Regions from separate parts of the Calidithermus timidus DSM 17022 genome, predicted to be linked through region 1. Evidence: riboswitches for the same ligand, from Rfam matches in the RefSeq annotation. Region 1 holds a riboswitch; the other holds the start of a gene.
What was found. A riboswitch is a leader RNA that binds a small molecule or an ion and turns the genes downstream of it on or off. The one in region 1 is predicted to bind thiamine pyrophosphate.
Positions count from the first base shown of each region.

Region 2: linked by a shared signal. The riboswitch ahead of B047_RS0109480 (thiamine ABC transporter substrate-binding protein) and the one ahead of thiE (thiamine phosphate synthase) in region 1 are both predicted to bind thiamine pyrophosphate.

Region 1 covers NZ_KB890700.1:46,948-54,484, forward strand. Annotated here, with positions in the region: gene B047_RS0113205 (PspA/IM30 family protein) at 1-260, opposite strand, end outside; gene thiD (bifunctional hydroxymethylpyrimidine kinase/phosphomethylpyrimidine kinase) at 337-1,113, opposite strand; gene thiC (phosphomethylpyrimidine synthase ThiC) at 1,110-2,417, opposite strand; gene B047_RS0113220 (NAD(P)/FAD-dependent oxidoreductase) at 2,414-3,343, opposite strand; gene B047_RS0113225 (thiazole synthase) at 3,340-4,128, opposite strand; gene thiS (sulfur carrier protein ThiS) at 4,131-4,337, opposite strand; gene thiE (thiamine phosphate synthase) at 4,324-4,950, opposite strand; TPP riboswitch at 5,010-5,116, opposite strand; gene B047_RS0113240 (carboxypeptidase-like regulatory domain-containing protein) at 5,236-5,994, shown strand; gene B047_RS0113245 (DUF6812 domain-containing protein) at 6,003-6,572, opposite strand; gene B047_RS0113250 (ABC transporter permease) at 6,589-7,537, opposite strand, start outside.
Region 2 covers NZ_KB890697.1:77,489-85,025, reverse strand. Annotated here, with positions in the region: gene B047_RS17235 (GGDEF domain-containing protein) at 1-608, shown strand, start outside; gene B047_RS0109495 (type IV pilus twitching motility protein PilT) at 698-1,810, shown strand; gene fba (class II fructose-1,6-bisphosphate aldolase) at 2,087-3,004, shown strand; gene B047_RS0109485 (ABC transporter permease) at 3,025-4,572, opposite strand; gene B047_RS0109480 (thiamine ABC transporter substrate-binding protein) at 4,577-5,620, opposite strand; TPP riboswitch at 5,668-5,766, opposite strand; gene ispE (4-(cytidine 5'-diphospho)-2-C-methyl-D-erythritol kinase) at 5,807-6,643, opposite strand; gene ispD (2-C-methyl-D-erythritol 4-phosphate cytidylyltransferase) at 6,631-7,272, opposite strand; gene B047_RS0109465 (undecaprenyl-diphosphate phosphatase) at 7,337-7,537, shown strand, end outside.

The DNA.
Region 1 (7,537 bases):
GCCAGGTCTTCGCGCCCGCCCTTGAGGGCCTCGGCAGCCTTGAGCTCCCAGGCCCGCGCCTGCTCGGCGTAGCTCTGTTGTTCGCGCTCGAGCTTTTTCTGCTCGGCTATGGCACCGGCCACTTCCTCGCGGGCATCGCGCAGGGCCGCGCGCATGTCCTCGAGGGCCTGCTCGATGATTTTCTCGGGGTCCTCAGCCCGTTTGAGCAGGTCGTTGATGTTGGCCCGGATCAGCCGGCTCAGGCGATCGAGAATACCCATTGCATTGCCTCCTTAGCCTCAGTCTAGCGCACACGCTGAAGAGGCTACAACCAGCGTGAAGCGCGAGGCCTCGAGCTCAGGCAAAGTGGTTGAGGGGGCCATGCCCCTGACCCAAGGGGGGCGCGCTCCTAAGGGCGCGGGTGAGGTAGGCCTTGGCCTCGGCCACCGCCTCGGCCAGGGGTTTGCCCAAGGCCAAGAGGGCGGTGATGGCGGCGGAAAGGGTGCAGCCCGTGCCGTGGGTGTTGCGGGTGGCGACCCTGGGGGCGCTAAAGGCCCGCACCCCTTCCCGGGTGGCGAGGAGGTCCACCGCCTCCTCCCCCTCCAGGTGCCCCCCCTTGAGGAGCACGGCCCTAGGTCCTAGCGCCAAAAGGGCCAAAGCTGCCTCCTCCGCTTCCTCAAGGGTGCGGATGGGGCGGCCCAGGAGGGCCTCGGCCTCGAGGCGGTTCGGGGTGATGAGGTCGGTCAAGGGGAAAAGCCTCTCCTTTAGAGCCGCCACCGCCTCGGGGGCCAGGAGGGGGTCCCCGCCCTTGGCCACCATCACCGGATCCACCACCAAGGGGGCGATCCCGTGGCGCCTTATCCCTGCGGCCACCGCCTCTACGATCTCGGCGCTGCCCAGGGCCCCGGTTTTGGCCGCGTGAACGGGTAGGTCCTCGGCCACGCTCCGAATCTGCTGGTAGACCAGGCTCGGGGGAAGGAGGTGGAGGCGCTCTACCCCCAGGGTGTTCTGGGCGGTCACCAGGGTGAGGGCGCTCGTACCGTAGAGCCCGAAGCGGAAGAAGACCTTGAGGTCCGCCTGCACCCCTGCCCCGCCCCCAGAGTCCGAACCGGCGATGGTCAGGGCCACCCTCATGCCACCGGCAGCTCCAGACGCTCCTTGCCCCTGAGCACCGCCTCCACCAGGTTCATGGGGCAAAAGGGGCCGCACATGCTGCAGGCCTTGGTGCGGGAGCCCCGCTCCTCCTTAAGCCGCCGCGCCTCCTCGGGGAAAAGACAGAGGGCAAACTGGGCTTCCCAGTCCAGGCGGTAGCGGGCCTCGGACATGCGCCGGTTCCGCTGTAGGGCTTGGGGATTCCCCCGGGCCACATCCGCGGCGTGGGCCGCGATCTTGAAGGCGATGACCCCCTCCTTCACGTACCCGGCGGTGGGCAGGCCCAGGTGCTCCGCGGGGGTCAGGTAGCAGAGCATGTCCGCCCCCATCCAACCCGCCAAGGCCCCGCCGATGGCCCCGGCGATGTGGTCAAAACCGGCGGCGGTGTCCACGGGCAGCATGCCCAGGATGTAGAAGGGCGCATAGCCCGTGAGCTTCTTCTGGATCTGGACGTTGGTGGCCACCTCGTTCAGGGGAATGTGCCCCGGACCCTCCACCATGGCCTGGACCCCGGCCCGCCTGGCCCTTTCCACCAGCTCGCCGATGGTGAGGAGCTCGGCGATCTGGGCCCGGTCGGTGCTATCGGCCAACGAACCCGGCCGCAGGCCATCCCCCAGGGAAAGGGTCATGTCGTAGGTGCGGGCGATGTCCAGAAGGTCGTCAAAACGGGCATAGAGGGGGTTTTCCTCCCCCCGGTGGAGCATCCAGGCGGCCATAAGCCCCCCGCCCCGGCTCACGATGCCCGTGGTGCGGGGGCTATGCCGGTACACCTCCAGGTTCTTCAGGGTCACTCCCACGTGGACGGTGATGTAGTCCACCCCCTCCTTCCCGTGCTCCTCTATGACCTGGAAAAGCTCGCCTGCCGACAGGTCAAAGAAGTTCTTGCGCCTGGCCGCCCTAAACTCCGCCTCGTAGATGGGCACGGTGCCCAAGGGAACACTGGCCACCTCGAGGATGCGCCGCCGAATCTCCTTCAGATCCCCCCCGGTGGAGAGGTCCATGAGGGTGTCCGCCCCATAGCGGATGGCTACCCTGGCCTTCTCCACCTCGGCCTCCAGGTCCACGTAATCGTAGGAGGTGCCCAGGTTGGCGTTCACCTTGACGCCCAAACCCTCCCCGATGCCCTTGAAGTCGGTGAGGGTGCGGTGGTTGGGGTTCCGGGGAATCACGATCCTCCCCCGGGCCACCCCTTCCCGCACGAACTCGGGGGAAACCCCCTCTCGCTCTGCCACGTAGGCCATTTCCTCGGTGACGATGCCCTTCCTCGCCGCCTCCAGCTGCGTCATCCCTCCACCCCCATGAGCTGCAAAAGCCGCTTCGCCGTCCAGGGCGCGAGGAGGACGCCGTTCCTACCGTGGCCCGTGGCCGCGTAGACGCCCTCCCCCACCTCCCCCACAAAAACCTCCCCCAGGGGCCGGTAGCCGAAGACCACCCCCCGGAAGCGGGACCCTCCCAAAGCGGGGAACCGCTCGTGGGCGTAATCCGCAAGCCACCTCAGCCCAAAGAGGTCCACACCCTCTTGCCACTCCTCCCTCCCCGTGGCCCCCAGGTAAACCCCACCCTCCCGGGGCAGGAGGTAGCCTTCCCCGGCGAAAAGGGGGGCGGGTGGGGAGGGGCCTTCCAGGAGAAGGGCCTCCCCCTTGAGGGGGCGCACCCCGAGACCGAACCGCTCCCCCCAGGCCCCCACGGCCAGGAGGATGCGCCGGGCCCGTACCTCCCCCTCGGCGAGGAGGACCTTTCCCTCCCCAACCCCCGTGGCCTCGGCCTTCAGGTAAGGAACCCCCATGCCCCTCAGGACCCCAAGGAGGGCCTCCCTTAGGGCCTTAGGGTGCACGTACCCTCCAGGAAAGGCCCTGGCCCCCAGGCCCCCCCGCACCGGGTAGGGTAGGGGGGCCTCGGCCTCCCAGGCCTCCTTCTCCCCCGGGGTTAGCGCGGCCACGTAGGTGCCGGAAAAACCCGCCTCCACGGGGAAGCCCTTTTCCCCCAACTCGGCCACGAGGTCTCGGTAATGGGTAAGGGCCAAGAGGCCCGCCTGTAAGAGCTCCCCTGAAAGCCCCTCGGGGTAGGGGGCCAGCATGCCGGCGCTGGCCAGGGTGGCGGCCCCGGGCTTTTCCGCATCCAGGAGGAGGACCTCGAGGCCCCGCTTGGCCAGCTCATAGGCCGTAAGGGCCCCGATGATCCCCGCCCCCACCACGGCCACCTCGGCCCTCACCCCTCCCTCCCCAAGGGAACGCCGGTCGTGGGACTGGATGGGCTTGCCCCTTCCCTCGGCCGCATGGGCCCCGCCAGAAAGGCCTTCCTTCCCGCCTCCACCGCCAGCCTAAAGGCCTCGGCCATGGCCGGGGGATCCTCCGCCTCGGCGATGGCGGTGTTGACCAGCACGGCATCCAACCCCAGCTCCATGACCTCCGCCGCGTGGGAAGGGAGGCCCAGTCCCGCATCCACCACCACCGGGGGCAAAGCCGTCCTTTCCCGAGCGAAAAGCTCTAGAAGGGCCCGGGTCCGCACCCCCCAGCCCGAACCGATGGGGGCGGCCAGGGGCATCACCGTGGCCGTGCCCAAAGCGGCCAGGCGCCGGGCCAGGACCAGGTCGGGGGCCATGTAGGGTAAGACGACAAAACCTTCCTGCAACAGGATCTCCGCCGCCTTTAGGGTCTCCAGGGGGTCGGGGAGGAGGTAGGTGGGGTCAGGGATCACCTCCAGCTTCACCCAGTCGCTCCCTGTGATGGCCCGCCCCAGCCGGGCCAGGCGCAAAGCCTCGACGGCCGTGCGGGCTCCGGCGGTGTTGGGGAGCACCCGGTAGCGCTGCCAGTCCAGCGCCTCCAGCAGGCCCTGGTGCCCCGCCGCCCCCACCTCGACGCGCCGGATCGAGACGGTCACCACCTCGGCCCCGGCGGCCTCGAGCGCCTCCTGCATCAGCGCGAAGTCGCGGTACTTGCCCGTGCCCACGAACAGGCGGCCCCTCAGGCGCTGACCTGCGATCACCAGCTCACTCACGGCTAGCCCCCCTGCATCATGGCCACGACCTCCACCACGTCCCCCGCCGCCAGGGGGCGGTTGGGCCAGCGGCCTTTGACCCAGATTTCGTCGTTGAGCATCACGGCGACCGCCTCGAGGCTTATTCCCCGCTGGCCGCACACGGCCTCGACGACCTCGCTCAGGCTCTTTCCCTCGGCCTCCACGGCCTTGCCGTTAATCCAGACCATCCAGCCACCTCCGCATGCGCGCGGCGACCTGCTGGGGATGAGGGGCGTCCAGGATGGCCCGCACCACCGCTACCCGTCGGGCTCCAGCCTCCAGCACCTTGGGTAGGGTGTGCTCGTCGATGCCCCCGATGGCAAACCAGGGCACCCGAAGGTTTTGCGCCGCCCACCGCACGTACGCCAGGCCCGTGGCAGGCCGCCCGGGTTTGGTGGGGGTTTCCCAAACCGGCCCCACCGAAAGATAGCCCTCACTCCCCTCGAGCGCGGCCTGCTCCCGCAGGGCCTGCTCAGCTGCGTGGGTGCTGCGACCAATCCAGCCCGCGAAGAAGCGCCGAGCCTGGGCCACGCTCAGGTCCCCCTGTCCCAGGTGCACCCCCTCGGCTTCCAGTACGGTGGCGAGGTCGGGGCGGTCGTTGATCACCAGCGGCACCCGGTAACGCCCGCACAGCTCCCGCAGCTTTTCACCGAGCTCGAGGATAGCCTGGGCCTCGAGGTCCTTGGCCCGCAGCTGCAGCAGTTCGACCCCGCCGTCCAGGGCGGCCTCGAGGCGGCCCAGCAACTCCGCCTCCGGCTGGCCGGGTCGGGGGCTCGCGACCAGATACAGCTTTCCTAACAAAAAACCACCTCCTGGACCGGCGAAGGGCCAGGAGGAATGGGGTATATGTTGGGTTGGAAAGATTTCTCCATGGGCTTCCCTCCGCCGGTACTAACCGGATCAGGTTCCAAGGGTTACAGGGGTCACCCTGTTCTCAGCCCCCGCGGGGGCACCCCTAGCCGATCAGATCAACGTTATCAGGCCGTCAACACCCCCGTCAAGGATGGCAACCCTGTAACCAGCAAGAGTTTCACCCGAGCTGCTGTGTGTTATAAGTAAACCAGCGGCCATTCGAGGAGGTTGCGCATGGAAATGGTCTTTTGGTTCGGTGGAATTCTCGGAGCGCTCCTGTTCCTCGTCAGCCTGCTCACGCTCTCGCGCAATCCCAGGGTGGGGGCGGTGCTCCTGTTGATCGGGCTGGCCCTGGGTTCGCTGCTGATCCCCTCGCTGGGCCTGTGGCGTCAAGGCCAGGCCTATTTGATCGTGGGCCTGGCGGGGGTGGGTCTTTTCCTGCTGGCGCTGTTTCTGCCCTCGAGGGTGCGGGGAAAAATGACCACCATGTTCGTGGGTCTGGTGCTGGCTTTGTTTTTGTTTCCCGCTCTCAACGTCGCCCAGCCCTGGAACACCAACCCGGTGGCCTTGCTCGAGAACCCCCCCGCCACCGCGACAGAACCCCAGACCCCGCCCCCCACGCAGCCCACTCTCACCGAGCCGCCCGCGCCAGCCCCTCAAACCCCTGCCCAAACCCCGCAGACCTCACCGCCCACCGACGAAACCTCCGCCCCTGAGCCCACGATGCCGCAAGAGCGGGTGGGGGTGGTCAGCAGCGACGCGCTGTGCCCCTGCTTGCTCAAGGTGGTCACGGGGATTGAGGGTGCCCAGGTCGAGCTGAGCCGCGCTGGCCTCGCGGTCGACACCCGGAGCGGGGCGGAGGTGGTGTTTCAGGGGCTCGAGGCCGGCGAATACACCCTTCGCATCGAGGCCGCCGGGTACCAGCCCTTCGAGTTCCAACTTCAGCTGCGCAACAACCGCGAGCTGACCGTTTACCTGCTCAAGCGCCAGTAGCCGGCCACTCAGCCAAACAGGGTAAGCCGCGTATCCTGACCGGAAGGGGCGGGGGCTTCGATCACCCCCGCCGTCTGGTGTAGGTTGACCGTCACGAACTCGAAGGTCTCGTAGGGCTCGAGCTCCACGACGGGTTTTTGTGGCTGCAAAAGGTATAGGCCCGCCGCGTAGAGCGTCTGGAAGGGCTTGGTGGAGGAAAGATAGTCCGAAAGCCGCACTCCCTTAGGGATCTCCAGATCTCCGGCCAGCAAGTACGAGCCATACAGCAGGGCCAGCCGTTTTTTCTCCAGCATGGCCCTGGAGGTGCGCAGCGTGGCCGGTCGGCCCCCCACCAGCCAACGCAGCTGTGTTTTCTGCAGGGCCACGAAGGCACTGCTGGCCTTGAGTTCACCGGCCTCGGGAGGGTGCTTATGGCCCGCTTGATACAGCAGGGCGCCGGTTACCGGAAGGTACGCCTTGCCCTCGGCGTTCAGAAGGTCCGCCGTGCCGCTGCCGGGGATCAGGTAGATCTGCCCGTAGATGCGGTGTTCGGCGGTATGCACGCGGGCTTCGAAAGCTTCTCGCGGCTGTCGGTACACGGCTTAACTGTAACAGCTACAAGCGGCTTCTGGGGTCGAGCGCGTCCCGCAGGCCGTCGCCCAGGTAGTTGAACGCCAGCACCGTGAGGAAGATCATGAAACCCGGTGCCAGGGCCAGCCAGGGGGCGCTGAAGATGTACTCCTGGGCGTTGGTGAGCATGTTGCCCCAGGTGGCGACGGGGGGCTGGATGCCGAAGCCCAAGAAGGAGAGCGCAGCCTCGACCAGGATGGCATTGCCCACCTCGAGGGTGGCTTGCACGATGATGGGGGCGATGGCGTTGGGTACCAGGTGGCGGAACATCACCCGAGCCTCGGAAGCCCCCAGGGCCTGAGCCGCGGCGGCGAACTCCTGCTCGCGCAGGGAGAGGACGGCCCCGCGCACCAGCCGGGCGATGGTGATCCAGCCGAAGATCACCAGGATGCTGATGATGATGAACACGCTGGCCGCGCTGCCGAAGAGGGCCTCGGCCCAACGGCCCACCGCCACCCCAGGGTCGCGCAGCAGCGCCGAGAGCACCAGCAGCAGCGGCAGGGTAGGGATGGTCAGCATGAAGTCGATCAGGCGGCTGATGACGATGTCTAGGTCCAACTGCAACCGGCCCCACAAGCCCCAGACCGCGGCCAGGGCCACCAGGGCCCACACCAGTAGGAGGGCCAGGCTCGAGAGGGCGTTGCCCGGAGTCCAGCTTCCCCCCAGCACGGCCCGCACCGCGTCGGAGGCCAGCATCCAGCTCAGACGGGCCACGAAGTAGAGGAAAGCGTAGAAAAGCACCCAGGAGATCACCCGCCACAAGGCGAAGAGGGGAGGGTGCCAACCCTGAGGGGCCAGGGGGCCTACGTAAAAGCGCAGGGGGCGGCCCGAGAAATAGCCGGCCAGCGTGCCCAAGATGGTCCCCAAAATCACCGCCGAAATGGCCACGGTGAAGCCCACCAGCAGCGAGATGCGCGAGCCGTAGATGATGCGT
Region 2 (7,537 bases), on a different contig from region 1:
AGGCGGTGCCTTACCTGGGGGCCGTGGCGGTGCTGGGGGTGGTGGGCTATGGCCACCCGGGCTATTTTTCCTACCTGCTGGCCCACGCCGTCGGCCTGACGATGTTCGCCCTCAACACGCGTGGGATCCATGCCGAGCGCTACATCGGCGAGCGCGATCCCCTGACCGGGGTGCTCAACCGCAGGTCGGGGCTGAGCCGGCTGGATGACTGGATCAGGGGCAATAAGCCCTTTGTGCTGGCTTTCGTAGACCTCAAGAACTTCAAAACCATCAACGACACCTACGGCCATACCGTGGGGGACGAGGTGCTCAAGGGTGTGGCCGATCGCCTCAAGGCTGCCGTACGCCGCGAGGATCTGGTGCTGCGTTACGGAGGGGACGAGTTCGTGGTGGCCAGCGCCTCGCCGGACTTGCCCGAGCGGCTGATGGAAACCTTCGACCACCCCTTCCAAACCTCGGTGGGGTTGGTCGAGGTCCAGGGGGACGTGGGCTGTGTGCAACCGCGGCGGGGAGAGAGCCTCGAGGCTCTATTGGTCAAAGCCGACGCCGCGATGTACCGCATGAAATACACTGGAAAGCTGGACATGCGCGGTGAGAACGTCAACTGAAGCCCCGACCCTTAATGCAGAGTTAAGCTCTGGTGCGCCCTTGGTAAGGAAGGCAAAAGGCGCAAGCTAGCTTGAACTAGCATTAGCTTATGGCCGAGGTAGCCCCGATGAGCTCGAAATCCACTTCAATCCTCGAGATGCTCAAGGCCATGGTGCAAGCTCAGGCCTCGGACATCCACCTGCAGGTCGGAGCTCCGCCCACCATGCGGGTCTACGGCAAACTCAAGCCTTTTAACAACAAAGTGATGAGTCAGGGGGACATCGAGACCTTCGCCAAGGCCCTGATGACCCCCGAGCAGCAGGAAGAGCTGGAGTACCGCAAGGAACTCGACTTCGCCTTCACCCTTCCGGGACTGGCCCGCTTTCGCTGCAACCTGCTGCACCAGCGCGGCAGCATGGGCATGGTGATCCGGGTGGTCTCCGAGGCCATTCCCGGCTTCGAGGCGCTGGGCCTGCCCAAAGAGGTGATGGAGAGCCTGGCCAACCAGGAGCGCGGCCTGGTGCTGGTGACCGGCCCCACCGGCTCGGGCAAGACCACCACCCTGGCCGCGATGGTCGACTACATCAACCTCCACTCGGCCAAGAACATCATCACCATTGAAGACCCCATCGAGTACCTGCACAAGCACAAGAAGAGCCTGGTCGTGCAGCGCGAGGTTGGCGTGGATACCGACTCCTTCCTCACCGGCTTGAAGTACGCCATGCGCCAGGACCCCGACGTCATCCTCATCGGAGAGATGCGCGACCGCGAGACGGTGGAGGCCGCGATCATGGCTGCCCAGACCGGGCACCTGGTCTTTTCCACCCTGCACACCCTCGACGCCACCCGCACCATCAACCGCATCATCGACTTCTTCCCCCCGCAAGACCACACCCAGATCCGCATCCTGCTGGCCGAGTCGCTGCTGGGTATCCTCTCCCAGCGCCTGGTGCCCCGCGCCGATGGAGGGGGGCGGGTGCTGGCGTTGGAGGTGCTCCTGGCGACCCCGTTGATCCGAGAGCTGATCAAGGACGAGCACAAGACCCCGCAAATCCGCGAGTTCATGTCGCAGGACAACCTGCGCGGCATGCAGACCTTCGAGCAACACCTCTCCAGGCTCTACCAGGAGGGTCTGATCAGCCTCGAGGACGCCGAGCTCACCGCCACCAGCCCTCACGAGCTCAAGCTGTTGCTCACCAAGGCAACGGGAAGAGCGTACTGAAGAGGGCCATTGGCCCTCGATGCTCAGCCAAAGGCTGAGGGTTCGTAGCGTGGGGAGCCCTTCCCCCGGCGCCGGGGGTATGGGCGTTTTGCGTAAGGTGTACGACCCGCGCCCGGCGGGTGTACGTTATACCGGATTCAAAAAGATACTCTTCAAAACCAAAACCCAGAGGCTATCTTTTTGAATCCCAGAGCACTCCCTTCGGTCGGGTTAGTTCGTCACCATTCGGTGACAAACTAACCGAATCTGGTATTAGACTGTCCCCCGGAGGATACGATGCTCGTAACCGGAATGGAAATTCTCAGCAAGGCCCGCAAAGAGGGCTATGGGGTGGGGGCTTTCAACGTCAACAACATGGAGTTCGTGCAGGCAGTGCTCGAGGCCGCCGAGGAGGCCAGGAGCCCGGTGCTGCTGGCCCTTTCCGAAGGGGCCATGAAGTACGGCGGCAAGGCCCTGGTGACCATGGCCCGCGAGCTCGGCCGCGACGCGCGGGTGCCGGTGTGCATCCACCTCGACCACGGCTCCTCCTACGAGTCCTGCCTCAAGGCCATCCAAATGGGCTTCACCAGCGTGATGATCGACAAGTCTCACGAGGACACCGAGACCAACATCCGCGAGACCAAGCGCGTGGTGGAGGCCGCCCACGCCCTGGGCGTGAGCGTGGAGGCCGAGATTGGCCGCCTGGGCGGGGTGGAGGAGCACGTGGTGGTGAGCGCCGAAGATGCCTTCCTGACCAACCCCGAGGAGGCCAAGATGTTCATGGACGCCACCGGTGCCGACTATTTGGCTGTGGCCATCGGCACCTCGCACGGGGCCTACAAAGGCAAGGGTCGTCCCTTCATCGACCATGAGCGCATCAAGGCCATCGCCGCCGCTGTTCCCAACCCGTTGGTGATGCACGGGGCCAGCAGTGTGCCCCAGGAACTCGTCGAGCGCTTCCGCGCCGCCGGGGGCGAGATCGGCGAGGCCGCCGGTATCCACCCCGAGGACATCCAGAAGGGCATCCAGGCCGGCATCGCCAAGATCAACACCGACACCGACCTGCGCCTGGGCTTCGTAGCGGTCATGCGCGAGGTGCTGGGCGGCAGCGCCAAGGAGTTCGACCCGCGCAAGATCCTGGGCCCAGCCCGCGAGGAGATGAAAAAGATCGTCAAAGCCCGTATGGAGCTCTTCGGTTCGGCGGGGAAGGCGTAGGGCCGGGCCCTGTACCCGCCCTAGCCCACCGTGCCCCGTCCTCGGTCGAGCAGGTAGAACACCCCGCCTGCCAGCAGCCCCAGCACGACCGACAAGGCCAGCGCCTCGGCGAAGGGGGTGGCTCCGGGCCGTCCCAGGCGCTCGTAGATGGCGAGGGAGAGGGTAGTCCACTCCGGACGGCGCAGGATGAGCGTGGCCCCGAACTCCCCGATCACGGCGGCCAGGGTCAGGGCTGCTCCTGAGCGCAGGGTGGGCTGGAGCAGGGGCCATTCCACGCGCCACAGACGGCGCCAGGGGCTGGCACCCAGGGTGCGGGCGGCCTCGAGTGCGCTCTTCGGCATGGCCCGCAGCGCCGGGAGCAGCGCACGGCTCAACAGCGGGTAGCTCAGCAGCGCATAGGCCGCGATCAGCAGCAGCAGCGAGCCGCTCAATTGCGGGTAAGTCAGCAGATAGCCCAGCCCCACCAACACCGGGGAGACCAGCAGGGGAAGCATCCCGGTCAGGTCGAGCCAGCGAGGCCCCAAGCGGCGCGGGTGCGGCCCTTCACCGCGCCAGACCGCGTAGGCGTAGAGAAAACCGATGGGAAGGGCCAGCAGCAGGGTCAGCCCGGCGAAGCGCAGGGTGTTCCACAAAGCCTCGCCTGCCGGGGTGAAATCGTCGCTGTTCCAGACGGTAGTGAAGGCCGAGGGGCTTTGCAGCGCCTTGAGCAGCAGGGCCAGCAAGGGGGCGTAGAGCAGGGCAAACCCCAGCCACAGGGCCAGCGCAAGCGCCCAGGCTTTGGGGCGCGGGAGGGGCCGGGGGCCTGCCTCAGGTTGCAATGACAAGGCCAGCCGGGCCTGGGCCCACAGGTACAGCAGCGTGACCCCCGCGCTCACGGTGAGCTGGGCCAGGGCCAGCGCGGTGGCCTCGGGGAAGGCCAGGCGGTAGCTGAGTAGGTTGTAAATCTCCACCTCGAGCGTCGCATAGCGCTGTCCCCCCAACACCAGCGGCAGCCCGAAGCTGCTGAAAGTGTAGAGGAAGGTCAGGCCACCCCCGGCCAGCAATCCCGGAGCCAGCAGGGGAATACCCACCCGCAGGTAGGCCCGCCAGGGCGATGCGCCCAGGGTGCGGGCGGCGGCCAGGGGGGTCTCGAGGCCGGGCAACAGCACCACCAGCAGGCGCAGCACCAGGCCCAGGTTGTAAAACACCGCAGCCCACAGCAAAATCCAGGGTGTTCCCTGCAAGTTGAGCCCCAGCAGGCCCCGGGGACCTGCCAGGGCCAGGAAGCCCAGGGCCACCACGATGGTGGGCAGTACGAAGGGTACCGTCGAGAGCGAGAGCAGGGCCTCCCGTCCTGGAAAGCGGTAGCGGAAGGCGTAGGCCAGGGGCAGGGCCAGCAGGGTGGTGAGGAGGCTCGAGGCCATCCCGTACTCCAGGCTCCACCCCAGCCGTCCCCAGTAGTATGGGTTCCGCAGGGTTTCCCCCAGACCCTCCCCCAGACCCAGCAGCAGCACCCGCGCCAGCGGATAGCCCAGCGCCAGCGCCAAGAAGAGCAGCACGGGCAGGGCCAGCAGAGGGCTCAGGCGCATGCAGCTATTTTCGTCCCTTCTTCACCGCCTCGGGCGATTGTCCCTGTAGCACCACTTTGGTCCACTCGCTCACCCAGCGCTCGCGGTTTTGGGCGATGCTCCGGGGCTCGAGGGTGGCCGGGGCTTTGGGCACCTCGGCCCACTTGAACACCTCGGGCAGCTTGGCGTCCTTGCGGGTGGGGTAGATCCACATCTCGGTGGGGATGCTCTCCTGCACGGGCCTGGAGAGCAGCCAGTCCACGAACTTACGGGCGGCAGCGGGCTGCTTGGTGCCCTTGAGGATGCCCACGAACTCCACCTGCAGGAAGGAACTGCCCGGCAGGAGCAGGTTGCCCGTGGGGGGTTCGTCGAGCTTTTTCTCCGAATAGAACAGCTCGGCGGCGGGGCTGGTCGCATAGCTCACCACCAGCGGGCGGTCGCCGCCGGACTTGGAAAAAGCGGTATAGTAGGCCTCGCTCCAGCCCTTCTCGACGCGCACCCCACCGTCGCGCAGGCTGGCCCAGAAGTCGAGGTAGCCGTCCTCGCCGAAGGTCTTGACCGTAGCCAGCAGGAAGGCCAGCCCCGGCGAGGAGGTGGCCGGGTTGGTCACTACCAGCAGCTTGGCGAACTCGGGCTTGGCCAGCTCGGCGAAGCTTTGGGGTAGGGGCTTGTCCTTGAAGTAGGCCTTGTCGTAGTTGAGCGCCACGTAACCGTAGTCCACCGGCAGGGCGCGGTAGCTCCGGTCGAGCACAAACTCAGGGCGCAGCGCCGGGAGGACGGGGGAGGCGTAAGGCTGGAGGATGTCGGCCTCGAGGGCCAGCGAGAGCTGGGAGTTGTCGAAGCCGTAGATCACGTCGGCCACAGGGGCCGCCTTGCTCAGGATGGCTTTGTTTAACATCTCCCCGGCGTCGCCTGCCTTGAGGAAGCGGAGCTTGATGCCGTTTTTCTGCTCGAACTCGGCCACCAGCTTCTTGTCGAGGTTGAAGCTCTCGTGGCTCAGGATGGTGAGCTGCTGCGCCTGGGCCAACCCCAGCAGGGTCAGCGTCGCCAGAAGAAGCTTTTTGAACATAAAAAATCCCCCTTGTCACCGGAGGGGGCCGAAGGCACGTTGGCCTTGCTCTGTTCCCGTCACGCTCCCTACGCCGGTCCTAACCGGGTCAGGTTCCAAGGGTATCTCTCAGCCTGGCTCTGAGCCAAGCACCCCCGATGACCCCATGAATATACACCCCGCCTCCGGTCCCCGGCGAGGGGGCTTCTACAATTGGCTTCCCACCGTCCGCGCCGCGCGCACCCAGAAGCGGGGAAAGCGCTCTTGAAGCTCTCGGGCAAAGAAAAGGGCCTCGTCGGCATCGTGGGCCAGGCCAAAGACGCTCGAGCCCGAGCCCGACATCAGCACCCCGCGCAGCCCTACGGACTTCAGGTGGAGCTTGAGCTCGGCGATGGCGGGCTCGAGGCGGAAGACGGGAGCCTCAAGGCTGTTCCAGTAGGGCGGATCGCGGCCCAAGCGGAGGGCCTCGAGGATGCCGCCGATGTTGAGCTCGCTCCCCCACTCCTCGGGCCGGAGGGCCCCGTAGGCCGCCGCCGCCGAAACCGCGATGCCCGGATTGACCAGCACCAAGTGGGCCTCCACGACCTCCACCGGCCGTAGGCGCTCCCCCGCGCCCCGCCCTTCGGCCATGCCGCCCAGCAGGAAGAAGGGCACGTCGGCCCCCAGCTTCCGGGCGATGCTGGGAAGGTCGAGGGGGGCAGGGTAGAGCCTGGAGAGGGCCAGCAACACCGTCGCCGCGTCGGAGGAGCCCCCGCCCAGCCCGGCGGCCAGCGGGAGCTTTTTCTCCAGCCGCACCCACACCCCACCGGGCCACCCGGCGGCCTCGAGGTAGGCCTGCGCCGCCCGATAGGCCAGGTTGTCCGCTCCGGTGGGGAGGTCGGCACCGATGACCTCGAGCCCGATCCCTCTCGGGCGTGCCTCGACGCTGAGCCGGTCTCCCAGGTCCAGCGCGGCGAAGAGGGTGTGCAACTCGTGATAGCCACTCTCGAGCCTCCCCACGACGGAAAGGCCCAGGTTGACCTTAGCAGGCGCTAGCAGTTCCACGTGCGGGCCAGCCCTGCGGCGAGCTCGAGGTCTTCGGGGTAGGTCAGCTTGAACATCCGGCGGTCGCCCTCGACCAGCGCCACCGGATGGCCCAGGGCCAGCACGGCCTGTGCGTCGTCACTGTAATCTTGCCCCAGGCGAATGGCCTCGCGGTGGGCCTCGAGCAGCAACTCGCGTCGAAAGCCCTGCGGGGTCTGCACCAGCCGGTAGCGCTCGCGCGGGATCACCGCGCCGTAGGAGCTGGAGCGTTCCTCCACCAAGGTGTCGGGTACCGGGATCGCCAACGTAGCGGCCCCCGTTTGGCCCACCGCCTTCAGCAGCCGCTCGACGGCCTCCCGCACCACGAAGGGCCGGGCCACGTCGTGCACCAGCACCACGTCGCCTGTGGCTTCGCGCAGCATGTTCCACACGCTTTGTTGGCGGGTTGGGCCTCCAGCCACGAAGCGCACGCCGGAGCGCGGGGGCTGGGGGTGGCCGGGGGGTAGGGCTACCAGGATTTCCTCGGCCCAGGCGAAGGCCGAGAGCGCGTGCTCGAGCAAGGTCTTGCCTCCGACCTCGAGGAAAGCCTTGGGGCCGCGCCCCAGGCGTTCGCCCGAACCGGCGGCGGGAAGGAGTACCGAGAGCGACATCAGCCCAAAGGCTACCAGAAAAAGCTAGACATTCTCATAGAGGCTTTGTGTTAGGCTCTTGGGCGTGACGTTTTGGGAAGCCATCCTGCTGGGCGTGCTCGAGGGCCTCACCGAATTCCTGCCCATCTCCTCCACCGGTCACCTCACCCTGGCCGCGCACCTGCTGGGCATCCCCATCGAGAGCGACAACTTCGCCAAAAGTTTTTTGATCGTGATCCAGCTCGGGGCCATCCTGGCGGTGTTGGCGCTCTACCTTCCGCGCTTC